2 regions of the Bacillus sp. AC266 genome follow, and region 1 is predicted to be linked to the other one. Evidence: riboswitches for the same ligand, from Rfam matches in the RefSeq annotation. Region 1 holds a riboswitch; the other holds the start of a gene.
What was found. A riboswitch is a leader RNA that binds a small molecule or an ion and turns the genes downstream of it on or off. The one in region 1 is predicted to bind thiamine pyrophosphate.

Region 1 (10,042 bases):
TTCCGTTAGTAATTGGAATCCTGCACAGCTTATTTGCACTAAAAGGTTTAGCAAACTTATTACCATTCGAAATTATGATTCCGCTTCTAATTAGTATCGGAGTATATGGCGTCATTTACATCGGATATTACTTCTTAACAGTTCGATCTTATTATAAGATTGTGAGCGCGAAGTAATAAGGAGACAGCTATCGCTACAAGTGATAGCTGTTTTTTTATTCTTCATAAACTCTTAAGAACTCTTCTCAATATTTGTTAAGTAACGATCAAACTTTGGATGTAGTAGTATATAATAATTTTAAATTTTTTTATAAAGAAGATAAAAAATAGTAAGGAGTAACAAGATGATCATGCAGGTTTCTAAGAAGAAAATATTATTATTTCTTTCAATTATTCTTTTGGCTTTATTGATGGTGTATGTACAAATAATAAGCATGTCCAAAATATTGTTCATAATGTTGAATTAGAGCCAACCGATCACCCTTTAGCGATAGAACAAAGAAATGGAATTACTTTAGAGAGAGTTAAAAAAATACAAGAAATTATACAACGACATAATTAGATTAGAAGAAAAAAACGAGTGATATCACTCGTTTTTTTCTTTACACAACATTAGGATTATAAATCATCGTAAAGTGCGCTTGTAACAACTCAATATGACACGGTGTATGTAGAGAGCTTTCACCATCTGTATCTACTTCTTTTTCTTCTTCTGTTTCAATATGAATGGATTTAGCTTTGACGTGGAAGATGTCATTTTCATTTGAGTCTTCAAATAGTTTCTTTCCGATATAATCTTTAAACGCTTGAATGCCTGTTGATTTGACTACGAAAATATCAAGTGTTCCGTCATCACATTTTACGTTCGGAATAAAGGATGGGATACCCCCGAGATATTCACCGTTTCCAACCATAACAAGGACAGCTTCATCTTCATACACTTGTCCGTCGTAAGTAATTTTTACTGGGAATGGTTCAGCATTTTTTACAGTTCGAATGGTGCTTAAATAGTAACCAATTTTACCAAGCTTTGCTTTCTCTTCTGCATCAATATTATTTGATACTTCAGATACGAGTCCAATGCCCCAGAAGTTTAAGAAGTGTTGTCCGTTTGCTTTTGCGACATCAATTGGTTTTACATGTCCTTTTGTAATGAGTTTCGCTGCTTCTGCAATATTTTGCGGAACACCAAGTGTGCGAGAGAAGTCGTTGCAAGTTCCACCTGGAATGATTGCAAGTGTAGGTCTAGTTTCAAGAGGGGCTAAGCCGTTTGTGCATTCAAATACAGTTCCATCACCACCAAAGACGATAATTAAATCTACTTTACTAGCAAACTCTTGGCAATATTTTGTTGCATCACCTTGTTTTTTCGTATGAAGGATATGTAGGTCAGGAAAAGCTGTGGCAAGTGGTGGTACGATTTTTGTTAAGTTCGTATGTAAATCGCCTTGTCCTGCTTTCGGATTTACGATGAGGAGTACTTTTTCAAATTTTGTTTTTGTCATTCTTCATCTCTCCCTTTGTTTTTATAAATTACGGTAGAAATAAAACTTCCACCAATAATGCATGGAAGCTTATTTGATCCCGCTATTTGCGGGCCAATAATCATTGGGAATGGACAAAAATCCCACTGATTAAGGTTTCACTTTATTATATTATTCCGTTACAACTGAAGCGATAAATGGTAAGTTACGATATTTTTCTGCGCAGTCGATACCGTAGCCAACGATAAATTCGTCTGGAATTTGGAAGCCAACATACTCAGCTTTTAAGTCCACTTTACGGCGTTCAGGTTTATCAAGTAACGTACAGAATTTCAATGCTTTTGGTTTATGCATGAAGAAGTGATCTTTTAAGAAGTGAAGTGTTAAACCAGAATCGATAATGTCTTCTACGACAATTACGTTTTTTCCAGTAATGTTTACATCGATATCTTTTAATAGTTTTACTTTTCCAGTTGTTTCTGTTTGATTTCCGTAGCTAGATGCAGAGATAAAGTCGATAGTTAATTCGTTTTTAATATGACGAATTAAATCAGCAGCGAATACGAAAGATCCTTTTAATACAGCGATTACAACGATTTCTTCTCCTTCAAAATCACGTTCGATTTGAAGCGCTAGTTCTTTTACTTTTTCTTGTAATTGTTCTTCAGAAATTAAAGTGTCTTTTATTTCAATTTTCATTTGAATCCTCCTACAGTGTAAAACTTGTGAACATTTCGACTGTAAAGGATAGAAAGAAAAAAGTCAAAGAAGATATAAGGTTTTTACAGAAATCCCCACAAAATAGTCAGATGATATGATATACTGATAGCATTAAGAAAACGCTTCCAAAAAGGGTGATTATGATGAAAAAGAAACAGTATACAAGTGTAACATTTATAAAAGCATTGCTTTTAACAATTGTTCTTGGTATGTTGGCTTACATAATTGATGTACCTGCAATTCGCATTTCACTAATTGGAATGACTTTAGTATTAGGCGCAATTTCCCACGGTATGATGTCGCAGCTGCAAGAGGCTAGACTTGATGATATGAAAGATTCTATAGATAAGAAATGAGAAACCTTCACGTATATAGAGTGAAGGTTTTTCTTTTCTTACAAAAATGTAAGGTGATTTGTAAGACAAATCGATAGTTGCATAGTAGTGTTTTGGATAAACTATAAGTGTAAGGTAAAAGGCAAGCATATTTTAGGTAAATTAAGTTTTAGGCACTCTATATGTGAAAAAGGAGTAGGAGGGCATGGAGAAACATTGGACGACCTTTTCTTTTTTAGCAACTAGTAACACCGTAATGCTAGCTGGAGAAATGGATTTTTTGCATACGTTTGATCGAGAAGACGATCATTCTTCTTCTAAATTTACAATGAAATGGAGTAAGTGGAGCGATAGTTGTAAATTGGAAGAAGAGGCCCCTAACGAAAGGCAAAAAATTATTTTAACAAATCCTATTAAAGCATGGGTCGTTCAATGTCGTAAGTGTAACGTCAAAAATCACTTCAAGAAAACTGAGCCGAGACAATTAGTTATCACTCCGGCCCTTTCTACTTCTCAATCACGCGAAAGTAACAAATAAATATCGAGACACACACCCGAAAAAACATCGTATATATTACGGTGTTTTTTTATTTTTCTAAAATGAAATCTTTAACAGAATTCCATTTCATCTGCATCTTATATTTACATCTCTTGTTTATTCTAATAATACATCCGGTGCGACGTGATGTGTTACTAGAATAAAGTATAAAAGGAGAGAAATAAAATGAAAAAAAAACTATTACCAATTTGTGCAATGGCACTTTTAACAGTAGGATATTCTTCAGTAGCGAGCGCTTCTACTGGAACATTAACAAAAGAAGAATCAGCGCAAATGCAGCAAGATAAAGCTAAAAAAGAAGAAGCAATTAAGGAACAGCAAAAGAGCGAAGTAGAGAAAAAAGAAGCGGCACAAGTACAAGAAAAAAGTGATATGGCTAAAAAAGAGGAAGCAATAAAAGCAGGGCAAAAGAATGATACAGCGAAAAAAGAAGTAACACCACAAGTTCAAGAAAAGGAAGCTCTTGCAAAAAAAGAAGAAGCAATTAAGGCCGGGCAAAAGAATGATGCAGCGAAAAAGGAAGTAGCAAAGCCAGCTGTACAAGGTGAAAAATTACCAAACACAGCATCAAATAATGTAGCAATGATGGCACTAAGCGCATGTCTTGTAGGGATAGGGACATTATTTGGTTTGAAGCGTCGTAATAAAGTTAAGGCGTAAATAAAATATTTTTCTATAAAGAATGGGATAATTTCATATATTAAAAATGGTAGGTTATTCCTACCATTTTTTGCATGGAGGGATGGAACATGAAGTTACTCAATTATATCGGTATCATATTGATGGCCATAGGGCTATTCATGGGATCGTATTGCGCTGTGGAATGGTATAAAGGAAAAAGCTCTGCTCGAGAATTAACGAAAGAAGAAATAAAGAGCCTTAAAAATATACAAGATAATCAACTTTCACATGAAACACCTGTAACTTCCCAAGTACCTTCTTCTCAAACCGAGCATAAAGAAGGAGAAAAGGTAGCAATGTTAAATATACCGAAAATAAAGAAGAAGTTTTCTATATATTGGGGAGCAAATGATGCAACATTGAAAAAAGGAGTCGGTATGTTTGTTAGTGATTTAACGACAACACCATCTGGAGGGGGACATACTGTACTGAGTGGGCATCGAGATACTGTATTTACAGATTTAGGAGAGTTAAAAGAAAAGGATAACCTTATTTTGGAGTATGATAATAAAATTTACACATACGAAATTCAAAAGACATGGATTACACATGCGGATGATCGCACTGTTATTGTAAAAAAAGAAGAGCCGACATTAACACTGACGACTTGCTATCCATTTGATTATATAGGGGATGCACCGGATCGATATATTATCGAGGCAAAGTTAATTACGAGCAATTCAAAATAAAATTATCAAGTACAAAATGCTAGCTACTTAAAATGAGAGGAGGAGACATAGATTATGTCAAAAAACATTTTAATTGTTGAAGATGAAGATATTTTACGCGAAATATTAAAGGATTACTTTTTGAGTGAACAATATAAAGTGCTTGAAGCGAGAGATGGAAAAGAAGCTTTAGTCTTATTTGAAGAAGAAGAGGTCGATTTAGTTATACTTGATATTATGTTGCCGGAACTTGATGGATGGTCTGTTTGCCGAAGGATCCGTAAGACGTCCGGGGTCCCAATTATTATGCTGACGGCACGTGTAGATGAAGATGATACGTTACTTGGATTTGAGCTTGGGGCAGATGATTATGTTGCGAAACCATATAGTCCGCCTATTTTATTAGCGAGAGCGAAACGATTATTAGAAAGTAGACAAGCATCAAAGAAACCTTTAGAAAATGAAGATGATACGTTATCAATTCATGGCATTCACATCCATTTTCCGTCACGTACTGTTACTGTTGATGAGGCAGACATTACTTTAACACATACAGAATTTGAAATATTAGCTTATTTCATGAAAAATCAAGGGATTGTTTTAACGAGAGAACAGTTAATTTCAAGAATTTGGGGGTACGAATTTGCTGGCGATGATCGAACGGTTAATAGTCATATTCGTAATTTGCGAAATAAATTAGGAGAGAAAGCAAAGTACATTACAACTGTAGTGCGAACCGGTTATAAATTCGAGGGGAACATATGAGAAAAGGGATTGTACTTAAATTATTTATCCTTACAACAGCTCTATGTATGTTGATTTTAGCGACGATATTTATTGGTCAAACGATATTTTTTAAACAATATTATGCGAACCGAAAAGTAGAAGATATTAAAGTGAATTTAAATTCCTTTGAGAAGAATTATTTGAATTATGTAGGAAATGCAGAAGGAATTCAGAAGCTGGAGCAAGATTTTTTAAGAGAAAATAATACGTGGATTACGATATTAGATCAGAATGGGAATTTAAAACATGTGGATGATTTTTATTTTGAAGTAACGATAGACCGTAGGCAACAAAAGAGCTTTGGACAACAAATATTCAAGATTCCCTTAGGTAATCTCGTCAATATAGAGGAGATTGATAATAAATTATCAGAGCAGTTTTTAGGACAAGAAATCTATTTTTCTGGAGTGAAAAAAGAAGAAAGTTTTATTCCATTCTCTTTCTCGTTAGGTAAGCAAAATTTAAGTGGATCTAATAAACCGTTAGAAAAAGCATTTAATGAGAAAATGATTAAATTAGATCAGGAGAAAAAGAAAGCAGCTGAGGAACAAGTTGTTAAGGAAAAGAAGCCGGCCGTTCAGGAGCAAGCTGCTCAGGAATTAGATGCTTTCATAGTAGGACGTGTTACGAAAGTACAGTTCCCCGATGTAAAAGGTCCTGTGAATCCAATTTATAAAAATAGTTTATTCTTAGATAGCATAAAGGAATTTCAAACTGATTTATTATTAAAAGAGAATAATCATATACAGTATTCAACACAAATAATGGACTATGAAAAAAATGATATAAAATATAAATTATTAATTAAACCAAAAAAAGAAAAAGACGGATCGGTGACATACATATACGCGATGGCTTCTTTACAACCTGTCGATGAGGCGGTACAAATGGTGCAAGATTATTACATCTATATTGTTGCATTTGTAGTCGTTCTAATTTTTCTAGCTTCGTTTTATTACTCAAAACAAATTGCAAAACCGCTACTAAAAATAAATGATACAACGAAGAAAATAGCTCATTTGGATTTCACAGAAAAAATTCCGATTACTTCAAAAGATGAAATTGGTGATTTATCGCAAAATATTAATACATTATCTAATAAACTACATTCACATATTGGACAGTTAGAACAAGATATTGAAAAAGAAAGAAAGTTAGAAAACACAAGGAAAGAATTTATTGCGGGTGTATCGCATGAACTAAAAACGCCGCTGAGTATTATGAAAAGCTGTATTTTCATTTTAAAAGATGGGGTAGCTGAACATAAGAAAGACTACTATTTTCAGGCGATGGAAAAAGAAGTAGACAAGATGGATATACTAATTTTGGATATGCTTGAATTAGCTAAATTTGAGTCTGGCACATACAACATGAAGATGGATTCTTTCTATATCGATGGAGTGATTGAAGAAATATGTGAACAGCTTTCATCGGAGATAGAGAAAAAAGAACTGAGTGTGCACAAACATATATGTCCAGCAGAAGTGATTGGGAATCAAAATAGAATTGAACAAGTAATTGTGAATTTTATTACGAATGCAATACGTTATACACCAGAAAAAGAAGATATTATTATTTCCACAATAGACGGGAAGGATCATATAAAAGTATGTATTGAAAATAAAGGTGCTCACATTGAAGAAGAACAATTAGATAAAATTTGGGATCGTTTTTATCGCGTGGATGCGGCAAGGAAACGTTCACAAGGTGGAACAGGGCTTGGTCTTGCAATTTCAAAGAATATTTTAGAATTGCACGATGCTGAATATGGGGTGAAGAATACCGAAGATGGTGTGTTATTTTACTTCTATTTACCGAAAAAAGCGTAGACAATACTATCTACGCTTTTTTAATTTATTTTCATATTATCTTTACCTAATCTTTATTTCTAAACAGTATACTTTGAATAGAAAATGAGGTTATGTAAGGAGTAGATTAGCCGTGAATAGCAATTTACTAGGTGTGATGGTATTTATTTTCTTGTGTGCATTTATTGTATTTTTAATTGATATTACGATATGAAAAAAAGAGCGCTAATTAAGCGCCCTTTTTTTGTGTATTCATTTGATAAGCACCGATGCTTTTGAATAAGCGTGGTGAAGTTGTAAATAAAAGAATTAGTAATACAGTACATAGTATGAAAGAACCGATCATGGTGCTGCCGTTTACAATTAATGAATATAGCACAGCTGATTGTCCTTTAGGTGCATATTGACCAAAGAAAATAATACCAGCAATAAAGTGACAGAAATAGCGTGCAAAGCTGCCGACAAATGTGGCAAGGATAATGTAAACGAGTGCTTTTTTTCCTTTGTTTTGTTTTGGTTTATCTTTGCGACTACCAAAACTTGAATGCTCTGCATTACTGTTGTCTGAGGCAAGTGCTTTTTGAATTGGACGATAGAATAAACCAGCAAAGCCGATAAAGGCAAAGGCAATGAAGTACTCAATGAATGCTTGAACTGGTGTTAGAATGTAAGCATCGCCTACGACAATTTGTAAAAGCCCCCAAATTAAGCCTCCTAAGAAAGCCCTTTTGAAGCCCCAGCGGTATGCGATAATAAAAATAGGAATCATAGCAAATGAGATGGAACCGCCTGTTGGAAGTTTAATTGATAATGGTAGAATGTCGATGACCAAGGCGAAGGCTGCAAGAATAGCAGATTCGATCATCGCTTGTAAATTGGTGTTACGCATGTTGTCTCCCCCTAAATCCAAGTTGCACAAAAAAGAACATTATCATAGGAGGATACGAAATACGTAAATAAAAAAAGAGGTGTGTATTTCGGACGTTTGCACAATTCCTGCGTTAGCATTAACTAACAGGTTCAAAGGGTCGGAACGAATTGTTCCCTCTCAGCGGTAAGGCTCCCCCTGTGATAACGAGATTCTTTATTTGTTATTGTTTATTGTAAGTGAAATGGATGAGAATGGCAAACATACTTTGTATGACAATTATTGAAATATAATTGTATTGAAATGTTAATAAATATGAAGCAAAAAGATATAGTCCAAGTGAAATAGAGTGTGATATAATTTTTTTGAAAATAATTATCATTCTCTTCTGAGGGGGAAGGTTATGAGCTTAGTAGATATTAAAATTGGCGAGAAAGTGTTAGTAAAAAGTATTCAGTCTTTAGATCAGTTATTAAAGCGTAGACTAGCTGCTTTCGGTCTCGCGGAAGGAAGCGAACTTCGCTTGAAACAGAAAGCGATGTTTAAAGGTCCTTGTACATTGGAGTGTCGTGGACAGTTAATTAGTATTCGTCATTGTGACGCGAAAATGATAAAGGTGGAATTAGCGTGAATAAGGTTGCTTTGCTAGGGAATCCGAATACAGGGAAAACATCATTATTTAATGCACTTACTGGTTCTTATGAATATGTAGGAAACTGGAGCGGTGTAACAGTAGAAAAGAAGGTTGGTAAATTAAAAGATAAGCAAGGAACATTAATTGATTTACCAGGCGTTTATGATTTGAATCCAGTTTCACGTGATGAAGGTGTCGTTACGAATTTTCTACTAACAGATGAATTTCATCATATGTTAAATATAGTGGATTCTTCTCAATTTGAGCGAAATATGCATTTAACATTGCAATTACTTGAATTTGGTAAGCCCGTTTCAATTGGTTTAAATATGATTGATGTGGCAAAGCAAAGAGGAATTGTGATTAATGTAAAACGGCTATCAGAAATATTAGGTGTAACAGTCGTTCCTGTCATCGCAAGAACCGGAAAAGGCTGTGAGGAATTACTTACTACTCTTCATGAAGAGAAACAAAAAGAGAAAAAGCCATTCATTATTTCATATGGTGTACAAATGGATGAAGGGATTGGAGAGGTAATCGCTCTTTTAGAGACAGCGAATTATGAGCATCCGAGATGGTTAGCCCTTCAATTTTTAAGCAATAACGAAGTAGTAGAAAAAGAAATGAAAGCATTACCAATTTATAAGGAACTTATAGCCATTCGATCTCGTTTAGATGGAAAACTTGATTTTACGTTGGAAGAGCACATTTACAAGACTCGTGAAGCGTATATTGAAAAGTTAAAAACAAATGTTATGCAACATGAGAAAGAAGGAAAAATTCCTTTTTCAGAAAAAATTGATAGGTTAATTACACATAAAATTTTAGGACTTCCAATCTTTTTAGCAGTTATGTTTTTTATTTTTCAGGTTACGTTTACGTGGATTGGTACACCTTTATCTGATATGCTTGATGGATTTTTTGGCGGACAACTTACTGATTGGGTTACAGCTCGGCTCACAAGTGTTGGCGCTTCTGACTTTATTCAAGCACTCGTTACAGAAGGTATTATTGCTGGCGTTGGTGCGGTATTAGTATTCGTTCCACAAATCTTTGCACTATTCTTCTTCATTTCATTATTAGAAGACTCAGGATATATGGCACGAATTGCAGTTGTTATGGATAGAATTATGGAGTTTTTCGGTTTAAACGGAAAAGCATTTATTCCGATGATTATCGGCTTTGGATGTAACGTTCCAGGTATTATGGCAGCGAGAACGATTGAACAAGAAAAAGAAAGGTTACTTACAGTTCTTGTAACACCGTTTATGTCTTGTTCGGCACGTTTACCTGTATATGCACTATTTGCGGGAGTTTTCTTCCCTCATAGTCAGGCGACTGTTGTGTTTTCTTTATATATCGCAGGGATTGTTCTTGCATTACTCGTTACAAAAATTATGTCTCTTACTATTTTAAAAGCAGAAAAATCTATTTTTGTAATTGAACTACCACCTTACCGTGTGCCGCAAGCGAAAACGTTATGGCTGAGCACGTGGGAGA
Region 2 (10,042 bases), on a different contig from region 1:
ATCCCTAAACTTGAAGAGAAAAAAGAATTTGCGGGTGTAAAAGGCGCTAAATTATCAGTTATCCTTTTCCTAGTAGGAACTTTCCTTGTCGTACTTCTTGGTTCATTTGAAGCCCTTCGTCCGGGATGGATGGTTGACGGGAAGTTAGCTCGTCTTTCCATGCCAAACACAATTGAAATGGTCATGTTAACCATTGCTGCTCTCATTATTATTTTCTGTAAACCAAATGTGGAAAGCATTGTAACTGGTAACGTCTTTAAAGCAGGCGCAACAGCAGTTGTTGCTATTTTTGGTATCGCTTGGATGGGAGATACTTTCTTCAACGGAAACTTAAATATAATTCAAGGATCAATTCAACACTTAGTGACAAGTGCACCATGGCTATTTGCTATTGCACTATTCATTCTATCTATTTTACTGTATAGCCAAGCAGCAACAGTTCGTGCTTTAGTGCCACTTGGACTATCACTTGGTATTCCGCCGGCATTACTTATTGCGATGTTCCCTGCAGTAAATGGATATTTCTTCATTCCAAACTACGGGACAATCGTTGCTGCAATTAACTTTGACCGTACTGGTACAACAGGAATTGGTAAATATGTTTTAAATCATAGCTTTATGATTCCGGGCCTGATCGCAACCTTTACTTCTATTGGAATTGGAATGCTCTTAATTTCAATTATGTTTTAAAGAAAAAGCACAAACCTTTATTTAAAAAGGTTTGTGCTTTTTTAATCAAACGTTTGTTTAAACTTTTTTGGCAGTCTATTCCTCCATATAGCATTTAAAATATTACATAGGCTTTTTCTACAAACTCTTATTTACTTCCTCAACTAATTTCTTCGTACCTTCATACGCAGATTCCGCTAAGCTAATCGCTGAAATAACTGAAACACCATCCGCACCCGCTTCTATAACAGAAGCTGTATTTTCAATCGTAATCCCACCAATCCCAACGATCGGTATTGTAATCTCTTGTTCCCTAAAATACTTTAGACCTTTCGTTCCTTGAACCGCTTTTGTATCTTTTTTCGTACTCGTCGGAAAAATTGGACCAACTCCTAAATAATCGGCTCCATTTTCAATCGCCCAGCGTGCTTCTTCAATTGTATGTGTAGATACTCCAATAATTTTATCTCCCATTTTTTTACGAACAGAAGTAATTCCTTCATCATCTTGTCCAACATGCACGCCATCTGCATCTAACTCGAGGGCTAGTTCCACATCATCATTTACGATGAATGGTACATCGTACTCCTTGCAAAGCGCTTGCAGTTCTTTCGCAAAATCAATACGTTTCTCTCCCGTTAAAGCCCCTTCTCCCTTTTCACGAAATTGAAAAATTGTTATACCGCCTTCTAGTGCATCCCTCAATACTTGTAGTGGCTCCTTCGTACAATTGTTACTTCCCATAATAAAATATACTGGTAATAACCTAGACATTTCATCCATTGTAATGCGCGACATCTAGTTCCCCTCCTTACTATATAAGCTCAATCTTCCCATACTTCTCAATATCATCTGAAGTTGTATTTGCTAACTGATTTAAAAATTCAATTTGGAAACTACCAGGTCCCTTCTCCACTGTCTTAGCAGCTGCCAGTTCCGCAGCTACACCATAAAACGTTAATGCCGCTACTGCTGCCTTTACATAATCCTTTTCTACCGCTACAAATGCTCCTATTACAGAAGTTAGTAAACAACCTGTTCCAGTAACTTTCGTTAAAATAGGATGGCCATTTCGAATAAGAATAGTTCGCTCTCCATCTGTAACAACATCTTCTTCTCCAGTAATTACCGCAACTGTATTTAAGTCATCCGCTGCCTGTTTTGCAATATTTACAACATTACCGTTGCCAGTACCAGCATCTACACCTTTAATTTCCCATTTCTCATTAATAACGTTAGCTATTTCAGCTGCATTTCCGCGAATAACAGCTAAATCGATTTCAGCTGGAATATATCTCGCAACTTCTGTGCGATAAGAAGTTGCTCCTGCCCCAACTGGATCAAACAATACTGGTACATCATTCTTATTTGCTGATTTACCAGCAAGTAACATCGCTTCTACCTCTTCAGGACGAAGTGTACCCATATTTAAAACAAGGGCTCCCGCAATGCTAGCCATTTCTGCTACTTCTTCTTTTGCATACGCCATTACAGGTGATGCTCCTAATGCTAACAAACCGTTTGCTGTAAAATTTGTTACAACAACATTTGTAATATTATGCACGAGTGGATTAGACTCTCTCACCAAATCCACTACTTTACTAATTTCTTTCATATTCATCCTTTTCATCTCCTAACTATAGTAATGGGAGATACACAAAAAGGCACTTTGCGCGTACGCAAAGTGCCTGAACATGTGCTTTTACACTCTCCCTACGCTGGCATTATCCAACAGGTTCAAATGGTCAATGACGGACTAGTCATACTCTCAGTTTGCATCCACAAACTCCCATGTGTTTATTATTCATCTACTTCAAAGTCTACTCTTATTCTAGTAAAATAACAAGTTCTTTACTTTTATAGAATGATAGAGATCAGAACTCTCCTGGTTCAACCATTCTTCGCCTTTATATAAGTAAAACTCTCACACGTATATTTCACCACAAATAACTCAAACCGTCAGCAAGACTGAATAGAACAAAGATGTATGCTATATTTAACGTATGGAAATTTGAAAGGATGTTTTTAAATATGGCAAAAAGTATTGTAATTGCTGAAAAACCTTCTGTTGCACGTGATATCGCACGTGTACTGAAATGTGATAAAAAAGGGAACGGCTATCTTGAAGGTAGTAAATATATTGTTACTTGGGCTTTAGGTCATCTCGTTACATTAGCTGATCCAGAAAGCTATGATGTGAAATATAAACAGTGGAATTTAGAAGATTTACCAATGCTACCGGAGCGTTTAAAACTAACCGTTATTAAACAAACAGGGAAGCAGTTTAACGCTGTAAAAAGTCAGCTTCTTAGAAAAGATGTAAATGAAATCATTATAGCTACTGACGCCGGTCGTGAGGGAGAGTTGGTCGCACGCTGGATTATCGATAAAGTTAAAATGCAGAAACCGATTAAACGTCTATGGATTTCATCTGTTACCGATAAAGCAATTAAAGATGGCTTCGCAAATTTAAAACCAGGAAAAGCATATGACAATCTATACGCTTCAGCTGTCGCACGTTCAGAGGCTGACTGGTATATCGGACTTAATGCGACTCGAGCATTAACTACTCGCTTTAATGCCCAACTAAATTGTGGCCGTGTTCAAACACCTACTGTAGCCATGATTGCAAGCCGTGAAGATGAAATCAAACATTTCAAAGCTCAAACTTACTATGGTATCGAAGCTCAAACAGCTGAGAGATTAAAGCTAACTTGGCAAGATACAAAAGGAAATAGCCGTAGCTTTAATAAAGAAAAAACTGATGCAATCGTGAACAAAATTAGTAAACAAAATGCTACTGTTGTAGACATTGATAAAAAACAAAAGAAATCGTTCGCTCCTGGTCTTTACGATTTAACTGAACTACAACGTGATGCGAATAAAATATTTGGTTACTCTGCGAAAGAAACATTAAACATTATGCAAAAATTATATGAACAGCATAAAGTTTTAACGTACCCTCGTACAGATTCACGCTATATTTCATCTGATATTGTCGGAACACTTCCAGAGCGTCTGAAGGCTTGCGGAGTTGGAGAATACCGTCCTTTAGCACATAAAGTATTGCAGAAACCTGTAAAATCTAATAAATCATTTGTTGATGATAGTAAAGTAAGTGATCATCACGCAATTATTCCAACAGAGAGCTATGTAAACTTCTCAGCTTTCACAGATAAAGAACGTAAAATTTATGACTTAGTTGTAAAACGTTTCTTAGCTGTTTTATTCCCGGCCTTTGAATATGAACAACTAACATTGCGCACGAAAATTGGTGACGAAACGTTCATCGCACGCGGAAAAACGATTTTACATGCTGGTTGGAAAGAGGTTTATGCAAATCGGTTTGAAGATGATGATGCAAGCGATGATGTAAAAGAACAAATCTTACCTCGCATCGAAAAAGGCGATACATTAAACATAAAACTAATTGTCCAAACATCAGGTCAAACGAAAGCACCTGCACGCTTTAATGAAGCAACATTACTTTCAGCAATGGAAAACCCAACAAAATACATGGATACGCAAAACAAACAACTTGCTGACACGTTAAAGTCAACTGGTGGATTAGGTACTGTAGCTACACGAGCTGATATTATCGACAAGTTATTCAATTCGTTCTTGCTTGAAAAACGTGGTAAAGATATTCATATTACTTCAAAAGGCCGTCAGTTACTTGATTTAGTGCCAGAAGAACTGAAATCTCCTACACTAACTGGTGAATGGGAGCAAAAGTTAGAAGCTATCGCTAAAGGAAAATTAAAGAAAGAAGTATTCATTTCAGAAATGAAGAACTATACGAAAGAAATTGTTGCTGAAATTAAATCGAGTGATAAAAAATATAAACACGACAACATTTCAACGAAGTCTTGTCCAGACTGTGGTAAACCGATGTTAGAAGTAAACGGTAAAAAAGGTAAAATGCTTGTATGCCAAGATCGCGAATGTGGTCACCGTAAAAATGTATCCCGCACTACAAACGCACGCTGTCCTCAGTGTAAAAAGAAACTAGAACTTCGTGGTGAAGGAGCGGGCCAAATTTTCGCATGTAAATGTGGCTATCGTGAGAAACTTTCTACATTCCAAGAGAGACGTAAAAAAGAATCCGGCAGCAAAGCTGATAAACGCGACGTTCAAAAATATATGAAACAACAGAACAAAGAAGAAGAACCATTAAACAATCCATTCGCAGAAGCATTAAAGAAATTAAAATTTGATTAAACAAAAAGGTTCCTACCACTATCGGTAGGAACCTTTTTATTAATGAATGATTTTACTTCCTTTTGCATTCTCAACGAATTTTTCACTTGATTTGTTAATTGGTGTTTTCAGTAATAACGCAGCAACAATCATAACTACTACGAAAACACTTAACACAAGTAAATCTCTAGTTACTATATCCCAAAGCATTCCGCCAACTGTTTCACGAATTGCACTAATTGCATATGTGAATGGTAAGAACGGATAAATCGCTTGGAAGAACGGTGGTGTCATTTGAATTGGGAATGTTCCGCCTGATCCTGCTACTTGCAGTACAAGTAAAATGATCGCCATCGATTTCCCAACGTTTCCGAAAATAGAAACGAGTGAGTATACGATACAAACAAAGACTCCCCCAATAAATAAACTAAATAACACAAACCAGAACTTATCGACTACGTACGTACCGAGTAAGAATATATCTCCCATTGATACGATAAACGCTTGTGAAAGACCTATCGTTAAGAATGTTAATAAACGTCCGAAGTAAACTTCATGGCTCTTATAATTCGCGCCCTCTTCGTGTACTTCTACCGTTAATAATGAAACCATTAATAATGCGCCTACCCATAATGCAAGCACTGTATAGAATGGTGACATTGCTGAACCGTAGTTCGGCATTGCAAATAATTTATTCTCTTTTAAATTTACTGGATTTGCAAAGTAGTCACTTTGCTTTTCAACATCGTTTTTCAATAAGCGTATGATGTCTTTTATATCCTCTTCAGATTCAAAATCACGAATTTTATCTGCTAATTCTTTAATCTTTTTCTCAGTCTCCGGCATTTCAGCTTTAATGTCTGCAATTTTCTTTTGACCATCTACTAAGCCTTTTGATGAATCTTCAAGTAATTTTTTCACATCTGGAAGCTTCTTATCTGCCTCGCCTAAAATTTGAGATGTATTTTTAGACATCTCTTTTGTACGAGCAATTGCTGCATTGAAATTTGGAGTGATTTCTGAGTCATATTTAGCTAAAATGTCACCAATTTGGCCCGAAACATTTTTAGACACTTGATTAATACTTTCAATAACATCTGCTGCTGGTTTTTGACCTTTATTAATAGCGTCAATTCCTTTATCAGTTAAATCGATTCCTTTTTGCAAACCATCTTTTGCTTTATTTAACTTAGCAATTGTGCCATTAAGATTTTTATCACTATTCACATCGCCCAAAACTTTATTTGTACTTTCCATAACCGGAATCATATCATTAACTAAATTCCATCCTGCTTGGAACTGTCCATTTAAATCATTTAAGGCTACTTTTGTGGAATCTAATCCATTAACGCCTTTGTTACTTAAGTCTGCTGTTGCTTTTTCAAGATTAGTTTTTAGTTTTGCATAATCCGTTACAGCCTGATCATAGTTCTCTCTACCATTGTTTAATATCTCATTAGCTTTGTTTATATCTTGATTTAAATTGCCTCTTAGCTGCTGAGCATCTCCTTGTACATTTTCAGCCTTATTTTTCAATTGTTCAGCTGTGCTTACTGCTTTTTCAAAGTCAGCTACAAATGTTGCATTATAGTCTTTTTCAGCTTGATTTACTAAATTATTTACTGCATCTAATTTTTGATTTACAGCATCTCGTACATCTTGTTTAACTTCTTGACCAGAACTAATTAAATCCCCTACATGCTTAACTCTATTGTTAGCATCCACCATAGAATTTTTAAGCACTTTTAGACTTTCCGCTCTGTTTCCAAAGAACTGCTTACCAAAGTCCGTTGAAGCTGATTCTTTAAAAGTTGTAAAGAAATCAATTAAATATGAAACACTATCAATACGGTCTTGGAGAAGTTTTGAAGCATCCTGAACATTTTTCTGAGCTACAGTTGGGTCCACGCCCTTATTTTGAAGCCCATCCATAACACTTTTCACATATGCCGTTCCAACACGAGTAGAATTGAAAACATTGTTTACAGTTTGATCAATATTTGTAGCAATATTTTTATATCCCTCACCATTCACTTGCGGTAACTCTGGAAGCGTTGGTATTTGTGGAATAGTTATATTAGGTAACTCTGGTAATTTAGCTGGATCTGGAAGTGTCAGATTAAAATCAAATGCCGGATTTTTTAAGTAATCCGTAATTGCCGCCGCACTATCTAAACCTTGTTGCATTACAATTAAATTATTCTTAATTGTTCCAGGTGCACGCTTCAATGTTTCATCATTTCTCGCAAAGAATTTATCTAAATTCCCTAACGCCTCTTGCCCATCATTCATAACACTTTCTACAACTGGCAACTCTTTTTGTGCTACTTTCACAACATCTTCTGCCCGAGTCGCATCATCTAATGCCTTATCCACAAGTGTATTCATTTCTGGGAACTGTGCTTCTAACTTAAATACGAGATCCTTGACCTTCTCAATACTCGGTAAGTTAGTTTCTAAATCGATTCCAAGGTCATTGAAGATTTTAAAAATCTCACCGTTTGCTGTTTTAACAAAGTTTTTACTAACCTCTTCTGTAAGACCCGATGCACCTTTAGCTGTAATTTTCGGTGCAATCGCATTTACTTTTTCATTTACATAGTAATCAAGTTCTGGTTTCTGTGGATTTTCATTCAAGACCGTTGCAATCTTTTCAGAAAAATCTTTTGGAATAGTAATGCTTGCGGAATAATCTCCACGCTCTACTCCATAAATTGCTTGCTTTTCATCAACAAACTTCCACCCGAAATTTTTGTTCTTCTTAAGTGAATCTACAATTTCTTCCCCGATGTTAATATCTTTCCCTCTTAAATTTGATCCAACATCTTGGTTAGAAACTGCAATTTGGATTCCTTTCGTATTTCCGTAAGGATCCCAAGAAGCTTTAATGTTAAACCATGCATATAACGATGGTAAAATCATTAACCCTAAAACAATAACAATTGCAGCCCAATGTTTGGCTACATTCCGTAAATCTGTCTTATAAATACGCCAAATTTGTTTCATAAAAGTTATCACCTAATTATATATTTTTCCTTCTTTAGAAAATGATACATACATTTTGTAATTATATCACTTTCTACATCGTGGATTAAACGAAAACATACTATTTTTCCCATTAAATATTTCACTTACTTCATTATATAACGAAGTAAAAAAAGTATGCATACAAAATGACCAAATTAGTTTTACATTCAATAATAACAAATATATAGGAAATGTCATAAAAAATACAAGTATTTTCTCTTGGGAATACTTGTATTTATCAAAAAACCCTCCCAGCTTTTCATTATCTGTGAGGGTTTCTTCTATTATATATCTAATTGTACTTCTACACCGAAATGGTCAGAAATTACATTTCGATTTGTTCCAGTAAAAATGACTTTTGAAGAAGTAACTGTTTTACTTTGATTGCTTAATATTAGGTCGATTCGTAAGTTTTGTTTATTTTCATCCCAACCAGCAATCTCTCCTTGGACAGTTGTTCCTTCATCCTTCTCTATCGCTAGTTCATATGTGTCATATAAACCTTTTTGCATCATATACTCATAACCCTCTCCTTCCAAACGAGCATTGTTATTAAAATCACCCATTAAGAAGGAAAGTTCATTGCTATTTACACGCTCCATTAAACGATCAACTTGGTCTTTGAATGATTCTTCTTCATCATTCCACCAGCCAAGATGGCAAGAATAAAACGTTATATTCTTATCATTATAAGCAATTGTTGCACTTACAATTTTGCGTGTTTTCCAATACGTTGTATCCTTATTTTCTGAGACAAAGAACGTATCTTCCTTTACAATGTTGTGCTTTGTTATAATTGCTAATCCTTCTTCGTACACATCATATCCAATATGAGAGAAATCCCAAATAATATTGTATTCTTTTACATTTAATGCTCTTAACTCTTCTAGCAGTAAAAGTCCAAAATTATCTTTTTTCTTGTTACCGCATACATTTTCAGCTTGTATAGACTGACTTACTTCTTGCAATGCGACCACATCATAATCTTCTTCTTGAATTGCTTTAGCAAGATACTTTATTTTTTCAATTTGATTCTCTTCTTGCCAAGAGTGACAATTTAAAGTTAGCAATTTCATATTATTACGCACCTAACATATCTTGAATATCTGACTTTAATACGTCAGCTTTCGGGCCATATACTGCTTGTACACCTTTATCTTTTACAATAAGTCCTAAAGCACCATTTTGTTTCCATTTTGCTTCTGGTGCAACGGCATCTAAATCTTTTACTGTTACACGTAAACGTGTCATACAAGCATCTACGTCAGCAATATTATCTTTTCCGCCCAATAAATCAATAACTTTTGTTGCTAATGAACCATCTTGTACATTTCCTGTTCCTTCTGTTGACTCATCTTCATTATCAATGTAGTTACCTGCACGCCCTGGCGTTGGTAAATTGAATTTTTTAATTAAGAAGTTGAATAACGTAAAGTTAAGGCCGAAGAACACTAATGAAACAATGACAAAGTTGATTAAATCTCTCGTTAAACCTGCATTGATCATCATTGGTGTACGTGTAATTAACTCAATAAATCCAAATGCATGAACACGTAAATTAATTAAATCCGCTAATGCGAATGCAAGTCCTGTTGTAATTGCATACACAACATATAATACTGGTGCAATAAACATGAACATGAATTCAATTGGTTCTGTTACACCTGTTAAGAATACTGCTAATGCAGCTGATAAGAACATTGGTTTATATTTTGCACGTTTTTCTTTATCAACATTACGGAACATCGCAAACGCAATCCCCATTAACGCTGCCGTTGAGCCGATAACTTGTCCAGCTTTGAAACGAGCTGGTACAACGTTATTTAATAAATCGTTATATGCTTTCGTATCTCCATTTGCTAATAAGTTATTTAAATCTGTAATCCATGCAAGCCATAACGGATCTTGTCCCGCTACAATTTGTCCAACCTTTGAGCCAGTTAACATCGTATATGTTCCGCCTAGCTCTGTGTAGTTCATCGGAATTGTTAACATATGATGTAATCCAAATGGTAATAATAAACGTTCTAACGTTCCATATACAAACGGTGCAATAACTGGTGCACTATCTTTAGATGCTGCAATCCAGCGACCAAATTCATTTAATCCACTTTGGATAAATGGCCATACAAGTGATAATACAATC

Region 2: it holds a riboswitch for thiamine pyrophosphate, as region 1 does, so the genes downstream of both, thiM (hydroxyethylthiazole kinase) here and thiT (energy-coupled thiamine transporter ThiT) in region 1, are expected to answer to the same signal.

The regions. Positions count from the first base shown of each region.
Region 1 covers NZ_CEEDEC010000002.1:51,814-61,855, forward strand. Annotated here, with positions in the region: gene AC0IXC_RS07670 (ABC transporter permease) at 1-176, shown strand, start outside; partial or broken gene AC0IXC_RS07675 (rod shape-determining protein MreC) at 344-462, shown strand; partial or broken gene AC0IXC_RS07680 (DUF2199 domain-containing protein) at 454-561, shown strand; gene AC0IXC_RS07685 (diacylglycerol/lipid kinase family protein) at 602-1,504, opposite strand; gene hpt (hypoxanthine phosphoribosyltransferase) at 1,655-2,182, opposite strand; gene AC0IXC_RS07695 (hypothetical protein) at 2,344-2,559, shown strand; gene AC0IXC_RS07700 (hypothetical protein) at 2,744-3,076, shown strand; gene AC0IXC_RS07705 (LPXTG cell wall anchor domain-containing protein) at 3,263-3,757, shown strand; gene AC0IXC_RS07710 (class D sortase) at 3,847-4,467, shown strand; gene AC0IXC_RS07715 (response regulator transcription factor) at 4,522-5,211, shown strand; gene AC0IXC_RS07720 (sensor histidine kinase) at 5,208-7,061, shown strand; gene thiT (energy-coupled thiamine transporter ThiT) at 7,270-7,929, opposite strand; TPP riboswitch at 8,016-8,117, opposite strand; gene AC0IXC_RS07730 (FeoA family protein) at 8,312-8,539, shown strand; gene feoB (ferrous iron transport protein B) at 8,536-10,042, shown strand, end outside.
Region 2 covers NZ_CEEDEC010000008.1:92,640-102,681, reverse strand. Annotated here, with positions in the region: gene AC0IXC_RS25465 (anaerobic C4-dicarboxylate transporter family protein) at 1-690, shown strand, start outside; gene thiE (thiamine phosphate synthase) at 808-1,467, opposite strand; gene thiM (hydroxyethylthiazole kinase) at 1,484-2,290, opposite strand; TPP riboswitch at 2,363-2,472, opposite strand; gene topB (DNA topoisomerase III) at 2,701-4,890, shown strand; gene AC0IXC_RS25445 (YhgE/Pip domain-containing protein) at 4,930-7,875, opposite strand; gene AC0IXC_RS25440 (endonuclease/exonuclease/phosphatase family protein) at 8,181-8,972, opposite strand; gene AC0IXC_RS25435 (PTS transporter subunit IIBC) at 8,977-10,042, opposite strand, start outside.